4 regions of the Exiguobacterium sp. s21 genome follow, and region 4 is predicted to be linked to each of the others. Evidence: riboswitches for the same ligand, from Rfam matches in the RefSeq annotation. Region 4 holds a riboswitch; each other region holds the start of a gene.
The links. Region 4 has a riboswitch for S-adenosylmethionine ahead of KNP06_RS00195 (methionine ABC transporter ATP-binding protein). Riboswitches for the same ligand answer to the same signal wherever they lie in the genome.

Region 1 (3,233 bases), on a different contig from region 4:
GGGAAGCCGATTCAACAGTTGATCGGGACGACAATCGGGGCGATGGTGATGGCGGTCATCATCGCACTCGTGTTCAATCCCGGGTTCACGACGCTCGCAATCGTGACCGGATTCATCTCCGGCGCATTCTGGGCACTCGGACAATATTTACAGTTCCAATCGTTTCAAATTTTAAGTGTCTCGAAGGCGATGCCAATCAGCACCGGCATGCAGCTTCTCGGTACATCGTTGTTCGGTGTCATCGTCCTCGGAGACTGGAAAACGACGACCGAACTATGGCTCGGATTTTCGGCGCTCGTTCTCATCGTGATTGGGGCTGCGTTGACGTCGTATCAGCAGAACAAAGACGGCGACAGTAGCGGCGCCTTGAAGAAAGGATTGCTCGTTCTGCTCGTGTCGAGTATCGGTTACGTGACGTACGCCGTCCTGACGAACTATTTCGAGGTCGACGGGATCACGGCCATCTTGCCACAGTCGGTCGGTATGTTCGTCGCGGCGCTGTTGTTCAGCCTGCGTGAGAAAGACGTGAAGAAGTTCGATCCGAAGACGTTCAAAAACATCTTGGCCGGGATCGCCTGGGGAATCGGGAACTTCGGGCTGTTCGTGTCGAGCGGTGAAGTCGGGATCGCGACCTCGTTCGCCTTGTCGCAATTGAACGTCGTCGTGGCGACGCTCGGCGGAATCTATCTATTGAAAGAAGAGAAGACGACGAAAGAACGTGTCTTCGTCTTTATGGGAATCGGCCTCATCGTCGTGGCTGGATTCATGCTCGGAATCGCTAAAAGCTAAAAGACGGGTCAGACGACCCGTCTTTCGCTTACCAGGCTTGTTCAATGAATGCGTCACGCCCAGATTTTTTCCGGTCCTCTTTATAGTGGGCTGGATTTTTTTTATGGAAGTCTTGATGGTACTCCTCGGCCGGATATAACGTGTCGGCCGGTAAAATTTTCGTGACGATCGGCTGTTGGAAACGTCCGCTCGCCGCGAGCGCATCGCGACTCTGTTCTGCCTGCACGCGTTGTTCTTCTGTATGATAGAAGATGGCCGGCGCATATTGACTGCCTCGGTCTTGGAATTGACCGCCGTCATCGGTCGGATCGGTCTGAATCCAATACAGTTCGAGCAGTCGCTCGTAAGCGAACAGCGTCGGGTCGAACATGATCTCGACGACCTCATAGTGTCCGGTCGTCCCCGTCTTCACTTGTTCATACGTCGGATCGTCGACGTGACCTCCCGTATAACCTGATACGATCGACTCGATGCCGGGCTGTTCCTCGAACGGTGTCACCATGCACCAAAAGCAGCCGCCTGCAAATGTTGCTTTTTCCATTAATAAGTCCCCCTCATGTTCATTCCAAAAAAAGCGCCCATGTCATCGACATGAGCGCTCTGTCATATCGGCCAAGGCAATCGCCTTGCTGGTAGTAGCACCTTGCCGTAGCAGGTTGCTGTGAAGTCATAGAGCCAGGTCTCTCGTTCACTCAAGATATCGATATGTAGTTGGTGACAGCATCATACCATCAGATTTGAAGCGGCGTCAACGGTTAGGCTTGCGCCGTAGTTGGAGCAAGGTGGCACCGAGGATCAGGATGCCGAGCACGATGGAGAGCGGTAGCGTATACGGGGCGTCCCCGGCATATAACTGTAAGAAGAACAAGGCAAATACGGACAATAAGACGAGTACGTACGAACGGTTCATAGTAACCTCCCTTTTCTTTCAGTGTACCAAGTTACACATTCGTTGGCGAACGAAAACAGGAAATCATGTGTCGATAGCGAATACCATCGAGTGACCAAAGGAGGAATCAATATGACTGACACATTTGATTTTATGGAACTCGATATCGAAACCGCCCATCGCGGATATAAAGAAGGAACGTTCACGGCGCGTGACGTGACGGCCTATTATTTGACCCGGATCGCCCAGTTCAACGACAAACTGAAGGCGGTCATTCAAGTGAACCCGGACGCCTTGTTCGAGGCCGAGTCGGCTGACCGGGCATTTCGTCGCGGGCTACGCTTGCCGCTACTCGGCATTCCTGTCTTGATCAAAGACAATGTCGAGACAGCCGGACTCATGAAGACGACGGCCGGGGCCGTCGCACTCGCGCATCACTTCGCAGGCCGGGACGCCCATCTCGTCCAAAACCTGCGAGCGAGCGGGGCCATCATCCTCGGGAAAGCGAACTTGTCCGAATGGGCCAACTTTTTGACCGAGGGCATGCCGAACGGCTGGAGCGGCGTCGGTGGGCAGGCGCTCAATCCATATGGGGATAAGCTCGATGTCGGAGGTTCGAGCTCAGGTTCGGCCTCTGCGGTCGCAGCGAACCTGACACTGCTCGCTGTCGGTAGCGAGACGAGCGGCTCGATCATCCATCCGAGCGTGCACAACGGCATCGTCGGCATCAAACCGACCGTCGGCCTCATCAGTCGGAGTGGCATCATCCCGATCTCGCGGTCGCAAGACACGGCGGGACCGATGGCACGAACGCTCGAAGACGCGGTAAGGGCACTTGAGGCGATGGTAGGGGAAGACCCGGCGGACCCGGCGACACTCAACCTCCCGGCCGGTCCGCCGTATCGGACATGCCTCGACGAGCGCCAAGCGGTCGGGATGCGTGTCGGGATCGTCAAAGCTGATTTATCAGCAGAAGAACAAGCATTATACGGTGAGGCGACCGAGCTGTTGAAACAGAGCGGCATCGACCTTGTCGAAGTCGAACTGCCCGCCCATGATACGCTCGACCAAGGCGATATTTTGTACCACGAGTTCAAACTTGGGATCGAGGCGTACCTGGCCACGACGACGCTCCCATACGAGACGTTGTCGGATTTGATGGACTGGAACAACAGACATCCTGAGACGATCCCGCACGGACAAAAGACGTTCGAAAAGGCGGAAAGATTGTCGGGACGTCTCATCGAGGCGGCCTATTTGACGCGTCGGCTCGATGACGTGCGTGACGCCAAGACGGACGGACTCGACCGCCTATTAAACGAACAACAGTTGCACGCGCTCGTCTTGCCTCACGATTTGAACTATGACATGGCGGCAAAAGCCGGGCATCCGACCATCACGATCCCATATCGCTTGAAAGCGAGTGGGGCGCCGTTCGGCCTATCGTTCACCGGGACGAGTTATGCCGAACGTGACTTGATCCGTCTGGCGTATGCGTTCGAGCGACATATTTCGCGTCCCGTTCCACCGTTATAAGAACGTTGCACCCGTCGTC
Region 2 (3,233 bases), on a different contig from region 4:
TCCGTGACCTCGTCCTCCGGGAAGAGAACGGCTTCTTGCCGGACTATGAGACGCTCGATACGCAAGATGCAAGACTCATGTATTTGAACTACCCGAGCAATCCGACCGGAGCCGTCGCCTCACCCGCTTTCTTTGACGATACCGTCCGTTTCGCCCGGGAGCGGGACTTGATGGTCGTCCACGATTTCGCATACGGCAGCATCGGATTCGATGGCCACGTCCCGCCTAGCTTTCTGCAGGCGGAAGGGGCGAAAGAAGTCGGCATCGAGGTATATACGATGTCGAAAGCGTTCAACATGTCCGGTTGGCGCGTCGCCTTCGCCGTCGGGAACGCGGACATCATCGAGGCGATCAACACGTATCAGGACCACGTCCACGTCAGCGTGTTCTCGGCCATCCAGGCGGCGGCTGTCGTTGCGCTCGAGGCGCCCCGTACCATTCGCGATGACTTGGCACGACTGTACGAGGCACGGCGTGATCGCCTGATCGACGGGTTGAACCGGGCCGGCTGGGCCGTCGAACCGCCGGAAGGCTCGTTCTTCGTCTGGGCGAAAGTGCCCGAGGGTGATGCCAAGTCGTTCTCGCGGAAACTGCTGCATGAAGCCGGTGTCGCCGTCACCCCGGGCTATTTCTTCGGTTCGGAAGGGAACGGATACGTCCGCTTCGGTCTCGTCTCACCGGAACCGAAGATTGACGAGGCCGTCGAACGAATCGAGCGGTTGTTTGCCGCCTATGAGGAGGTGCGCGCATGATTCGTCAGGCCGTCCTTGAATATGACCACGCCGATGACGCGCTCGACCGTCTGGATGACTTAGTCGACGGCCGACGTGCCCACGTCCTGCACGGTCAGAACGGGTATGACGTCGTCCGAGCCATCTTTCCGGCCATCGCGGACTATCCGGCAACAAAATTCAGCGGGGAGTGCACGGACTCGGAAGTCAAACGGCTCAAACCGTTGGACGCCGACGTGTTAATCGCCGTCGGAGGCGGCAAGCTCGTCGACACGGCCAAACTCGTCGCCTATCAACAGAACGTGCCGCTCATCGTCGTCCCGACACTCACCTCGAACTGTGCGGCGTTCACGCCTCTCAGCGTCGTCTATCGGGAGGACGGGAGCTACGACCGCTACGACATGTTCCGCGTCGTCATCGAACGGGTCATCGTTGACTCACGGGTCATCTCGCGCTCACCATATGAATACTTTCGGGCCGGTGTCATCGACACGGTCGCGAAGTTTTACGAGGCCCGTTATTTGAGTGGTGACAGCTCAGCTGACGCCGGCGTCAACACCGGACTCGTCTTGGCCGAGCAGTGCGGGCGTCTCGTCGAACTTGAATTGAGCGAGCACGCTTTTGAGTCGTATAGTGACGACGTCCGCTTCGCGGTCGATCACGTGCTCGCCATCGGCGGCGCCGTCGGTGGATTTGGTGACGCCGGGACACGCGTCGCCGTGGGCCATGCGGTCCATAATGCGCTCAGCCGCTTCGAGTCGACCCACTCTTTCTTGCATGGAGACAAGGTCGGCTTCGGCCTAATCGTCCAGGAGCGGTTGCGTCGCTCGGCCGATGCTCCGTATTTGGAGGCCTGGTTGAAACAGTTCGGTGCACCGACGACGCTCGAGGCGCTCGGGGTCGGGTCGGGCGACATCCCGGTACTGGTCGACTCCGTCATGACGGAAACCGAACTGCAACAGTTGCCGGAACCACTCGATAAAGACTTTCTGAAAATAATATTTGAAAATTTACAATTTTCTATTTACAATTAAAAGAATTAAAAGTAAGATGATAACAACTTAATAGACCGATTGCTTATCAAGAGTGGTGGAGGGACTGGCCCTGTGAAACCCGGCAACCAGATCGTAATGATCATGGTGCTAATTCCAACAGACGATATCGTCTGGGAGATGAGCGTGTCCGACTTTGACTTGTCGTGCCCGCCACTCTGAATGAGTAGCGGGCTTTCATTTTGGAGGAGGAAAACAAATGAACATCAAACAGAAAACAGTACTTGCAGGAACATCACTACTCGCCGCCATCGCGCTCTCGGCATGCGGACAATCGGACGCGAGCGAGGCGCTCAGCACGGAGTCGCTCACGATCGGCGTCACGGGCGGGCCGCACCAACAGATCGCCGAGAAAGTGAAAGAACTCGCGGCCGAAGACGGCCTCGAACTCGATATCAAAGTGTTCAATGACTATAATACGCCGAACACGGCGCTCGCCGAGGGTAGCCTCGACGTGAACAGTTATCAGACGCTCTCATTCCTAGAACTGCAAAAGTCCGACAAAGGCTATAAGATTGACGACGTGTTCAAGACCGTCGCGTTCCCGATGGGTCTTTACTCGGAAAAGTTGACCGACATTGAGGACTTGAAAGAAGGCGACAAGGTCGCCGTCCCGAACGACCCGGCGAACGAGCTGCGCGCACTCCGTCTGTATGAGACAGCGGGCCTCATCACGCTGAAGGAAGGCTTGACGGACAAGGCGACGAAACGCGACATCGCCGAGAACCCGCTCAACCTCGAATTCATCGAGCTCGAGGCGTCTCAGCTCCCGACCCAGCTCCCGGAAGTCGCACTCGCGGCCATCAACACGAACTTCGCGATGGGTGCCGGCCTGTCGATCAACGAGGACGCCTTGTTCCACGAAGACACGGTCGACAACCCGTATCCGAACTACGTCGTCGTCCGTACCGACAACAAGGATGACGAAGTCGTCGAGACACTCAAATCGTACTATCACTCGGACGAGGTCCGGACGTTCATCGAAGAGACGTTCAACGGCTCAATCGTCCCGGCGTTTTAAGGAGGGCCTATGATCGCACTTAAAGGAATCACGAAGACGTTCACGGTGAACAAAGGTGCCGTCACCGCACTCGACGACGTCTCGCTCACGATCGAGAAAGGCGAGATCTTCGGCATCATCGGCCGAAGCGGGGCCGGCAAGAGCACGCTCATCCGCATGATCAACCTGCTCGAACGCCCGACCTCGGGCCAGGTCGAGATCGAAGGACAGGACATCACGAAGCTCGACAAACGTGGGCTCTCAAAACTCCGCCATCGAATCGGAATGATCTTCCAACACTACAACCTGCTCAAGACGGCGACCGTCGAAGAGAACGTCGGCATCCCGCTCCGGCTTGAAGGTCTCGACAAGGCAACGATCCGCGCTCGCGTCGACAAATACCTCGACATCGTCGGCTTGACGGACCATCGAAAACATTATCCCGAGCAA
Region 3 (3,233 bases), on a different contig from region 4:
AACCGATGACACGGTGGCTCGAAAAACATAAACAAGGGGTATATTGGCTGGAACGCATCAACCATATGAGCCCGATCTCGCTTGGGTTTTTATATTCACTCCCGTTCATCCCGGTCAGTTTGATCACATACTTACTCGCCCTCATTCAAATGCCGCTTCGGACATTCATCATGGCGGCGGGGTTCGGGAAACTGCTTGTCGTCTTGATTTTTTCGGTCATTGGTGACCAGTGGGAAGAGTTTATTCAAAGTCCGTTCCGCTTATCGATGCTTGGACTGTTACTGTTTATCCTTTGGGCGATCAGCCGTGGTCTCGAGGAATTGCTCAAGCGGCGCGCCTTCAAAAAACGCAACGAACAACTTCAACGTGAACGTGAAACGAAACGTCAAACGACCCTTCGAAGCTAGTGCTTCAAAGGGTCGTTTTGGTTAGGCGCGCTTTTTGAAACGCGGGAAGTTAAAGACGATGGCCAGCCCTCCGCAAATGAAGAGCAGGAATGGATAGAACATATACGGGACGAGCGCTGGTGACGCCGTATTCGTCAATTCGGCGGCGATGAGCAACTGTGCCCCATAAGGCAACAGGCCTTGGACGCCACACGAGAAGATGTCGAGCACACTCGCTGATTTCTTTCGCTCGATGTCATACGTGTCGGCGATATTGGCGGCGAGCGGACCGGCCACAAGAACCGAGATCGTGTTGTTCGCCGTCGCGACGTTGGTCGCGCTGACGAGCCCGGCAGTGCTCCATTCGGCACCGGCACGTTTTTGAATCCGCGACGTGAGCGCGTCACGCAAGTAAGTGAGCCCGCCGTTATGTGAGATGAGTCCGACGAGTCCGCCCATGAGGAGCGTCAAGAGCGAAATCTCGGCCATACCCATCATCCCGTCTGCCATAGCCGTGACGTATGAAGTGAAAGCCAAACTCCCATCGATCAAACCGATGATGCCGGTCAAGGCGATCCCGCCAAGCAAAACGAGAATGACGTTCAACCCGGTCAAGGCGAGAGCGATGACGGCGAGGTATGGAATGAGTTTATACCATTCGAACGCGGCTGCATCGACAGTCGATTCTCCACTCGATAACACCGATAAGAGGACGATTGTGATAAGGGCGGCCGGGAGGACAATCCAAAAGTTGGTTCGGAATTTGTCACGCATATTGGTACGCTGGGTCCGGACGGCAGCGATTGTCGTGTCCGAGATGAACGACAAGTTGTCCCCGAACATGGCACCACCGACGACGGCAGCCGCCGCGATAGCGATATTGACGCCACTTTCTTCGTGGATACCGAGCGTGATCGGGGCGAGGGCCGCAATCGTGCCCGTCGACGTTCCCATCGCCATCGAGATGAAAGCCGCGATGACGAATAAACCGCTCAGTAGAAGCGAGGACGGTAAAAATGTCAGCGCCACATTGACGGTCGCGTCGATTGCGCCGATTGCTTCGGCGACACTCGAGAACGCTCCGGCGAGCAAGAAGATGAAGACCATGATTAAAATGCCGGGGTTCCCCGCACCTTGGGCGACACGCTCGACCGTCTGAGTGACGCTGCCTTTCGTCATCATCGCCGCGACGATGACCGCGATCAACGCCGCGATCAGGACCGGGAATTTATAAAAGTCGTTATAGTAGATGCCTGCCCCGATAAAGAAGACGAGGAAGACGAGCAAAGGCAATAGTGCCCATTTGTTAGCTGTCGGTTGTTCCAATCGATTCACCTCATTCATAAAATAAAAAGAGAGCCTTCTGAAAAAAGGCTCTCTCTACAAGAAAACACTTTTTTCATCTTTCGAGCAGACTGCTCGCTGGATTTGGCACAGGTTACCCGCTGCCGAGACGTCACTGGGCCAGTCCCTCAGTCTCTCTTGATAAAAAAGTTGTGATATTTAATTATAAGACACGTTCCCTAACGTACTTGTTTCAAATCCGCTTGTCAATAGCAAACCCCCACGCGGTGAACGTGGGGGTGAGTCAGGTCGTTAAGAAATTGTAATGGGCGACGCGGTTGCGTCCGGCGTACTTCCCGCCGACGTAGAGGGCCCGGTCAGCGTTACGAATCGTATCGTCGAGGCGTTTGTCACCGAACGCCTGAATCGTGTCGACACCGATCGAAGCGGTGACGGGGATATCGATCCCGTCGACGTGGAACGGTTTGTTCTCGATTTGTTGCCGGATCCGTTCGGCGATCTCGATTGCCTGTTCGACATCGCAACGGTTCAATAGCAAGATGAACTCTTCACCGCCGTAACGGGCGGCAAAATCTTCGGTGCGGAGTGCCTGGCGAATCCGCCGTCCAAACTCTTGGAGCACACTGTCCCCGACTTGATGTCCGTGCACATCGTTGATTTTTTTGAAAAAGTCGATGTCGAGCATCGCGACCGAAATCGGATACATCGAACCGTCCGAGATTTGTTGAATCCCGTATTCGTAAAACGCGCGTGCATTGGCGAGGAGCGTCAAGCTGTCGGTCCGACTTTCCGTGTAAAGACGGTCGCGCTCATGGCAGCGGCTGATCGTCCGGTTGAACGACTTGAGAAGTTTGACGATTTCACGTTGGATGGTCGGGGGATACCCATAGACGTGTTCACCCGTCATGACGAGCCACGTGCGAATCCCTTCGATCTCCTCGGACCGAACCGAGATGAAACTATGATAGTCGTCGTCAAATTCGTTCGACAGTGGTGCGTCCCATTCGAAGCGCATCTCATATTCGACCGAGGCTTCGTTCGGATAAGCGTGATCGAGCAAATCGAACACGATGTGACGGTCGATCGGCTGGCGCGTCTTTAAATCAAAGTAAAGTGTGCGGTCGAACAGTTTGAACTCAACGAACCCTTCGTCGTACTCGTTGAGTCGTTCACATTGACTGAGGAACACCTCGATGGCTTGCGCCTCGCTCTGCGACAACGACACGGCTTCTTTTGCCTCATCATATTGTTCAATCAACGATTTGAAGGCGTCTTGCCGACCTTTCTGGATGATGAGCCGCTTAATAAAGAAGGTGAGTGCGGCGGCGATACTGCTGACGACAAGCAAGTTCGTCTCACGGAAGAGCGAGGCTGCTAAAATGAAGACGAGACTGACGATATACGTGTAAAACGCGATGTTTAGAAAGTCGCGGACCGGGATATCGACACGGAACCACCAACCGACTTGATACTTTTGCACGACCGTGTTCAAGATGATGGCCAGAATCAAACCGGCGAGCGGCAGGAACGAGTCTTGAGAAT
Region 4 (3,233 bases):
GAGCGTCCGAATTGCATGGCGACGGCAACACCGATGATGACCGGTAACAGGCGCATCGCGATCGTCGTCGCATCTAAGATGAATTGCAAGGACGGAACATACGGCAAGATGGCTTTCGTTAATTCACCGAGCAATGCGCTCGGGATGAGGGCGATGAGGATGGCAAGACTGAGGCCGTTCAAGACGTTCATTAAAAATTGTTTTCCGGTAAGCTTCTCTTCCGTCATTGGGGATTCACCTGTCCTTTTCTACTGGTTTGCTGTTATGTACAAAAGCGATAAAGTTATTGACCATACTATGCCTCTTTCAGCTAAGCGTCAACAGGAAATATTGAAATGTTCAGAATTTTCCAATTGAGCACAACTTTTGAACCGAGCGGTCCGCATTCATATACTTATAAAAGAGGTGAGAACAATGATGACTGACGGATTGTTATATATATACGCCCCGATGTGTGGTACATGCGCCGTGGCCGAGCGAATGCTCTCGGTCGTCGAGGCGGTCGACCCAGAATTGAAGATCGAAAAGCGTGATGCCAACTTCATCCCGAACGAGCTCGAGGCGTATCAAGTGATGAGCGTCCCGGCGCTCTTAAAGCTGGAGAATGGCCAAGTTCGCGATCGGTTATACGCATTCCAAAACGTCCAGCACGTCCTATCTTTCGTTAAGTGAGATAGGATGATGAGAATAATCTGAAAATTTTAAATAATCAGTTGACACAGAAAGTTCACGAATGATATATTCATTACAACATCTTACTTGAACACAACATAGGACGAGATTTTCCCGTCATCAAGACGTTTTCGAACAACCGTTGCATGAGCTTACGCGATTTCAGGTGGACCTTCCCTTCGATTGTCCCCCAAAAAAATCAAGCGTCGGGGCACCGGTCGCGTAATTGCATGGTCCGTTCGAAGACCGAGTGATGGTCGGGTCAAAATCCCCCATATAAGGATGAATGCTCTGATCGGGCAAAAGGGGTTCATCTATGGGTTGTCCTTCAGTGACTCAAGGTGCTACGTTCTGTGCCATCCTCGGATGGCACCTTTTTTTATTTTTTCGCATAAAATAGTTTGACATAAAAATAATATGTCGCTATGATAAGGCTAATCGAATACGCAACCACTCTTATCAAGAGAGGCTGAGGGACTGGCCCTATGACGCCCAGCAACCGCGGAGCAATCCGAAATGGTGCTAATTCCAGCAAGGTATTTACCTTGGAAGATGAGAGCAATCGTTGTCCGTACGATAAAGTACGCACGTTTGCTCAAACGTGCGTACTTTTTTGTTGTCAGGAGGGAAATGGATTGATTCAATTACGCAATGTAGCCAAATGGTTCGACACGAAGAACGGTCGGGTCCAGGCGGTCGATGATGTGTCGCTTACAATCGATCGCGGCGAAATTTTTGGGATAATCGGATATTCGGGGGCAGGGAAGTCGACGCTCATCCGTCTGCTCAATCGACTCGAGTCACCGTCAACCGGTGAAATCGTTGTCGCTGGCAGCGAGCTGACAAAACTCACACCGAAGGAACTACGCGGGGTACGTAAAAACGTCTCGATGGTGTTCCAACACTTCAACTTGTTATGGTCGCGCACAGTTGCTGAGAATATCAGCTTCCCGCTCGAGCTCATCGGGGTACCGGCGAGCGAGCGCAAACGCCGCGTCCAAGAACTCGTCGAACTCGTCGGCCTCGCCGGACGAGAAGACAGCTATCCGTCACAACTATCGGGCGGCCAAAAGCAGCGAGTTGGGATTGCCCGTGCGCTCGCTACGAATCCAGAAGTGCTCCTCTGCGATGAAGCGACGAGCGCCCTCGACCCGAAGACGACGGATTCGATTCTCGAACTGCTCGTCAGCATCAACAAGAAGCTCGGATTGACGATCGTCCTCATCACGCATGAGATGCACGTCATCCAAAAGATTTGTCACCGCGTCGCCGTCATGGAGGCCGGGAAGGTTGTCGAGACCGGACAAGTCGCCGACGTGTTCCAACATCCGGAACAGCCGATCACGAAAGAATTCGTCAAACAGATCGGCGCGGTCGATGACATGTCGCTCACGTTCGAGCACTTGAAAGCCCGTTATCCGAGCGGTCAAATCGTCAAGCTCAAATTCTTGAACGAGACGGCCGAACAACCGATTCTGTCGGAAGTGTTGAAGCAACATGACATCGGCTTCAACATCATCGGCGGCAACGTGACGCAGTCACAAGTCGGTGCCCTCGGGACATTATTCATCCAATTGATCGGAGAGCCGGCTGAAGTCGAGCGGGCCATCGCCTCAATCCGATCGCAGGCAGTGGAAGTGGAGGTAGAAAGCGATGTTTCCTAATGTAGATTGGCAAGTCATGTTAGAACAGACGTGGGAGACGCTCTATATGACGCTCGTCGCCGGAGCCGCAACGTTCGTCATCGGTCTCGCCCTCGGGATGCTCTTATACGTCACGAACGAGCCGCTCATGATGAAGAATCGTCCGATTTACACGGTCATCAGCGCGGTCGTCAACATCTTCCGGTCGATCCCGTTCATCATTTTGATTATCTTGCTCATCCCGTTCACGTTACTCGTCGTCGGGACGATGCTAGGGTCGACGGCAGCACTGCCGGCACTCATCATCGGTGCGGCCCCGTTCTATGCGCGGATGGTCGAGCTCGCGCTTCGCGAAGTCGACCGCGGTGTCATCGAGGCGGCTGAATCGATGGGCGCGACAAAATGGCAGATCGTCTATAAAGTATTGTTCCCTGAAGCGTTGCCGGCCATCGTGTCAGGCATCACGGTCACGATCGTCGCAATCGTCGGTTACACGGCGATGGCAGGGGTCGTCGGCGGCGGGGGACTCGGGAACTTGGCGTTCCTCGAAGGGTTCCAACGTTCACAAAGTGACGTCACGTTCGTCGCGACCGTCTTAATCTTGGTCATCGTCTTCGTCATCCAGTTCATCGGCGATCGACTCGTATCTGTAATCGATAAGCGTTCCGCTTAATCAAATAGAAAATTTGGAGGGGTTTTATAATGAAATCATGGAAAACAGTACTCGGTTTAACGGCAGCTTCAGCACTCACGATTCTCGCGGCTTGCGGCGGCGGGGATTCAGAATCAGGTTCGGGCGATGACAAGACGCTCGTCGTCGGCGCGTCAAACGTCCCGCACGCTGAGATTTTAGAGCATGTCCAAGACGAATACGAAGAGAAGGGCTATACGCTCGAAATCAAGAAGTTCCAAGACTAC

Region 1: another riboswitch for S-adenosylmethionine. It lies ahead of msrA (peptide-methionine (S)-S-oxide reductase MsrA); the one in region 4 lies ahead of KNP06_RS00195 (methionine ABC transporter ATP-binding protein).
Region 2: another riboswitch for S-adenosylmethionine. It lies ahead of KNP06_RS08590 (MetQ/NlpA family ABC transporter substrate-binding protein); the one in region 4 lies ahead of KNP06_RS00195 (methionine ABC transporter ATP-binding protein).
Region 3: another riboswitch for S-adenosylmethionine. It lies ahead of KNP06_RS07065 (Na+/H+ antiporter NhaC family protein); the one in region 4 lies ahead of KNP06_RS00195 (methionine ABC transporter ATP-binding protein).

What each region holds. Positions count from the first base shown of each region.
Region 1 covers NZ_JACSLF010000006.1:90,176-93,408, reverse strand. The annotation lists gene KNP06_RS08870 (GRP family sugar transporter) at 1-789, shown strand, start outside; gene msrA (peptide-methionine (S)-S-oxide reductase MsrA) at 818-1,330, opposite strand; SAM riboswitch class I at 1,393-1,493, opposite strand; gene KNP06_RS08860 (hypothetical protein) at 1,538-1,699, opposite strand; gene KNP06_RS08855 (amidase family protein) at 1,811-3,214, shown strand.
Region 2 covers NZ_JACSLF010000006.1:37,243-40,475, reverse strand. The annotation lists gene KNP06_RS08600 (aminotransferase class I/II-fold pyridoxal phosphate-dependent enzyme) at 1-752, shown strand, start outside; gene KNP06_RS08595 (iron-containing alcohol dehydrogenase family protein) at 749-1,765, shown strand; SAM riboswitch class I at 1,806-1,910, shown strand; gene KNP06_RS08590 (MetQ/NlpA family ABC transporter substrate-binding protein) at 1,983-2,804, shown strand; gene KNP06_RS08585 (methionine ABC transporter ATP-binding protein) at 2,814-3,233, shown strand, end outside.
Region 3 covers NZ_JACSLF010000004.1:191,811-195,043, forward strand. The annotation lists gene KNP06_RS07060 (TVP38/TMEM64 family protein) at 1-407, shown strand, start outside; gene KNP06_RS07065 (Na+/H+ antiporter NhaC family protein) at 429-1,730, opposite strand; SAM riboswitch class I at 1,783-1,878, opposite strand; gene KNP06_RS07070 (GGDEF domain-containing protein) at 1,975-3,233, opposite strand, start outside.
Region 4 covers NZ_JACSLF010000001.1:34,407-37,639, reverse strand. The annotation lists gene KNP06_RS00205 (PTS sugar transporter subunit IIC) at 1-227, opposite strand, end outside; gene KNP06_RS00200 (thioredoxin family protein) at 415-672, shown strand; SAM riboswitch class I at 1,126-1,231, shown strand; gene KNP06_RS00195 (methionine ABC transporter ATP-binding protein) at 1,308-2,336, shown strand; gene KNP06_RS00190 (methionine ABC transporter permease) at 2,326-2,988, shown strand; gene KNP06_RS00185 (MetQ/NlpA family ABC transporter substrate-binding protein) at 3,018-3,233, shown strand, end outside.